Regions from separate parts of the Cryobacterium sp. BB736 genome, predicted to be linked through region 1. Evidence: predicted binding sites of a transcription regulator. Region 1 holds the regulator's gene; the other holds the start of a gene.
What was found. Region 1 encodes HrcA, which represses chaperone genes, less so after heat shock. Its sites were predicted from a motif close to TTNGCACTCGNNNNNNNCGAGTGCNAA; they were not measured.
Positions count from the first base shown of each region.

Region 2: the regulator HrcA is predicted to act here: its motif matches at 704-730, upstream of IRG63_RS05990 (Hsp20/alpha crystallin family protein).

Region 1 covers NZ_JABXWQ010000004.1:267,622-269,818, reverse strand. The annotation lists gene IRG63_RS10805 (DUF4870 domain-containing protein) at 1-78, opposite strand, end outside; gene IRG63_RS10800 (DUF4870 domain-containing protein) at 154-606, opposite strand; gene hrcA (heat-inducible transcriptional repressor HrcA) at 813-1,835, shown strand; gene dnaJ (molecular chaperone DnaJ) at 1,866-2,197, shown strand, end outside.
Region 2 covers NZ_JABXWQ010000001.1:1,226,982-1,229,178, reverse strand. The annotation lists gene IRG63_RS05995 (S8 family serine peptidase) at 1-505, opposite strand, end outside; gene IRG63_RS05990 (Hsp20/alpha crystallin family protein) at 809-1,252, shown strand; gene IRG63_RS05985 (NADP-dependent isocitrate dehydrogenase) at 1,319-2,197, opposite strand, start outside.

The DNA.
Region 1 (2,197 bases):
CTTCTCATCGCTCGGGTTGAGCGGCTGCTGCGCCTGGTAGGGGTTCTGCGGCGGGGGAGGAGGCGTGGTGTCAGACATGACCCCATTAAAGCAGTCGCCCTCAACAATGAAAGGCCGGGGAGCAACTCCCCGGCCTTCCCGCGTGGCTCTCGACTACTTGATCAGACGGATCGCGAAGGGGTAGCGGTAGCTGCCGCCGCCGTTGACCTTGATGCCGCCCATGATTGAGAAGACGACGTTGATCAGGTAGGGCAGCCAGCCGATGAAGCTCAGCAGTCCGGTGATCGCAAGCGCGCCGCCGATGCCGCTGAAGCCCACGCTCGCCCAGATGACACCGCTGATGATGCTGATCAGGATGCTCAGGATGATCGAGACCGCGATCCAGGTGATCTGCCAGTTGAGGGCTTCCTTGCTCTCCTGACGGGTCAGGGTTCCGCGGTCCTTGAAGACCAGGAAGATGATGAGGGCGGGGATGAAGCTCAGGATTCCACCGAAGTGAGCGAACGACGCCCACTGCTTGTCCTCGGCCGCCGTCAACGGCGCCGCGGGTGCTGCGGGCTGGGCCGCCGGCTGGGGAGTCTCGGGCTGAGGGGTTGATTCAGTCATTGACACTGCCTTTCTTCGAACATGCCTGACCGGGTTGGCCAGAAACGCCACCGTGACCGGCGGTTTTGCGCCCCGCATGGGAAGGGCCGCGGGTCCTCCCATAAGGTAGTGCCCCCGTCGGTGCGCGTGCAACGCTCATTATCCGGCGTGTCGCGGTACAATTGGCAGTCGGGTTAGCAGAGTGCCAATGAGGAGGTCGACGGGTCATGGTTTCCGATCGCAGCCTCGCCGTCCTGCGGGCCATCGTGCAGGACTATGTTGCGAGCCGGGAGCCGGTCGGGTCGAAGTCGATCGTCGACCGGTACTCGTTCGGAGTGTCCGCTGCCACCATCCGGAACGATATGGCGCTCCTCGAGGAAGAGGAGCTGATCGTCGCCCCGCACACCTCGTCCGGGCGCATCCCGACGGACAAGGGCTACCGCGTCTTCGTCAACCAGCTTGCCGACCTGCGTCCGCTCACCCCGGCGCAACGCCAGGCGATCGAGACCTTCCTGGGCGAAGCGACCGACCTCGATGAGGTGCTGAGCAGGACGGTCCGGCTGCTGTCGCAACTGACCCACCAGGTGGCGCTCGTCCAGTACCCCTCCCTCGGCCGGTCGCACATCCGCCACATCGAACTGGTCCGGTTGAGCGAGACCAGGGTCATGACGGTGCTGATCACCGACACCGGGCGTGTCGAGCAGCGGCTGATCGACCTGCACGCGGTGCTTGACGACGATTTCCTGACCGAGCTGCGCAACGCGCTGAACGCGAGCCTTGCCGCTTTGAGCCTCCCCGAAGCAGCGGCGGCGCTGGCCGAGTTCGCCGACCAGTTCCCGCAGGATCGCAGGCTGCTCGTCGGACAGGTCGTCGAGAGCCTTCTCGAGCAGGTCGCTGCGGGCCGTGGCGAGAAGCTGGTGATGGCCGGGGCCGCGAACCTCGCGCTCACCGCCGACGACTTCACCGGCAGCATCTACCCGGTGCTCGAGGCGATCGAGGAGCAGGTCACCCTGCTCAGGCTGTTCGCTGAGATGGAGCCAGACAGCAGCGGGTTATCATCGAGCATCGGAAGCGAGAACGCGCAGTTCGGCTTGAGTGAGACGAGTGTGCTCACGAGCAACTACTCGACATCCGGCGGCGAACTGGCGCGACTCGGTGTGCTGGGTCCCACCCGCATGGACTATCCGAACAATATGGCGGCCGTTCGCGCGGTCGCGCGTTACCTGTCCCGCCTGCTCGGTGAGAACTGAGCACCCGGGCACAATCTCAAGGAATTTCATTTGGCTGACCATTACGAAGTGCTGGGCGTCGAGCGCACCGCGACCCCGGAAGAGATCAAGAAGGCGTACCGACGCCTCGCTCGCGAGTTGCATCCGGATGTGAACCCGGGGGCTGACGCGGCGGAGAAGTTCAAGCAGGTGACGCACGCCTACGACGTCCTCTCCGACCCGAAGCAGCGCGAGCAGTACGACCTCGGCGGCACCGGCGGCTTCGGCGCTGCGGGCTTCGGCGGCTTCGGCGATGTCTTCGACGCGTTCTTCGGCGCTGGTCCGCGCGCGTCAGGGCCACGCTCACGCCGTGAGCGCGGGCAGGATGCGTTGCTGCGCGTTGA
Region 2 (2,197 bases), on a different contig from region 1:
CGACGGACTCCCAGACGCCGCCGGGGCCCTCGAGTCCGAGGAACTCGGTCGACGGCACCGCGGTGATGTGCTGGAGCTCATCGAGGGCGAGCGACGCGACGTTCTTGTCAGCGGCCAGCTTCGCTGCCTGCGCCGCGGTCAGGTCGGCCGCGAATCCGTTGAGGGAGAGGGTGTACGAGTAGTCGACGTCGGCTCCGACGGCGTCCGCTACCTCTTTCTGTTTCTTCTTCAGGTGTGCGGTGTACTTCTGGACCGCCCCACGGCCCGGCTTGAGCTGCTCGCCCTTCTTCGGCTGAGTCGGTGCGAACCCATCGACACCGCCCTCGTAGGTGGCGGCGGATGGTTCGACGAGCGTGACGATGTAGCGGCCCGGCTCGAACGATAGCTGACCGTGGCCCCCTATCTCGGTCGGGGCGGCGGCGGCCGTGAACGCGGTTCCGGCAACGATGCCGGATGCGATCAGGGCGGCCGACGCGCACGCGGCGATTGCGCTGCGAATGGTCACAGATGTATCCCTTCTGCGGTGAACAGGGTCGGTGTAGCTGAACAAGGACGGTGTTGCGCCGCAGTCGGGGGCACTGCGAGTGAGTCACACACTAGAGGCTGTCTACCCCCTTTGGGGGGATCCTCGACATTTTTCTTTTCGGCAGCGGTGTCGGCGCACCCTCGAGGCCCCGTGCTTGCTGGAATGCGGGTGAGAAATCTGGCACTCTCCTATGCCGAGTGCTAACATGGATGCCAAGTTGAGCGGTATCGACTCAACATTGGAATGTCATATCCGAAACGCATACAGGGAGTTGATGAAGAAATGGCACTCTACTTCGACCCGTTCCGCGAACTGGATCGAATGGCAACCGAGCTGATGGACCCGCGTCAGGGCCCGCGGATGATGCCCATCGATCTGCACCGCGAGGGCGACCACTACATCCTCGCCGTCGACCTGCCGGGCGTGGACCCGGGCTCGATCGACATCGACGTCGATGGTCAGCTGCTGACCATCCGGGCGGAGAAGACCGGGCGCAGCGGTGACGTGAAGTGGATCGCCAAGGAGCGCGTTTCGGGCTCGTTCCTGCGCCAGCTCAACCTGGGTGATGGGATCGACACCGAGAGCATCAGCGCCAGCTACAACAATGGTGTGCTGAGTGTCGTCATCCCGATCCACGAGAAGGCCAAGCCTCGCAAGATCGAGGTCCAGCGCGGTGAGCGCGAGGGCACGCAGCAGCAGATCAGCCCGAACGTGTCGACATCCTGACGCTTAGCGGCAAAGCAGAGGACCGGCGCCTTTCGGCGCCGGTCCTCTTGCGTTCAAGACAGCAGGCTACGCAGCCATCCGCGCCTTCAGGTTCGCGTCCAGGGTCGCGAGGAACTCCTCGGTGGTCTGGTACTCCTGCTCCGGGCCGACCAGCATCGCGAGGTCCTTGGTCATCTTGCCCGACTCGACCGTCGTGATGACGACGTCCTCGAGTGTGCTGGCGAAGTCGATGAGCGCCTGGTTGTCGTCGAGCTTGCCGCGGTGCGCGAGTCCGCGCGTCCAGGCGAAGATCGAGGCGATCGGGTTGGTGGAGGTCGGCTTGCCGGCCTGGTGCTGGCGGTAGTGACGGGTGACGGTGCCGTGGGCGGCCTCCGCTTCGACGATCTTGCCATCCGGCGTGGTCAGCACCGAGGTCATCAGGCCGAGCGAGCCGAAGCCCTGAGCGACGGTGTCCGACTGCACGTCGCCGTCGTAGTTCTTGCACGCCCAGACGTAGCCGCCCTCCCACTTGAGCGAGGCTGCGACCATGTCGTCGATCAGGCGGTGCTCGTAGGTGAGGCCAGCGGCGTCGAACTGGTCCTTGAACTCGTTGTCGAAGATTTCCTGGAAGATGTCCTTGAACCGGCCGTCGTAGGCCTTCAGGATGGTGTTCTTCGTCGACAGGTATACCGGGTAGTTGCGGGCTAGACCGTAGTTCAGCGAAGCGCGCGCGAAGTCACGGATGCTGGCGTCGAGGTTGTACTGCACCTGCGCGATGCCGTCGCCGGGCGCCTGGAAGACCTCGAACTTCTGCGGCTCCGATCCGTCCTTCGGGGTGAACTCGACGGTGAGGGTGCCCTCGCCGGCGAACCGGAAGTCGGTGGCGCGGTACTGGTCGCCGAAGGCGTGACGGCCGATGATGATCGGCTTGTTCCATCCGGGGACGAGCCGCGGAATGTTGGAGAT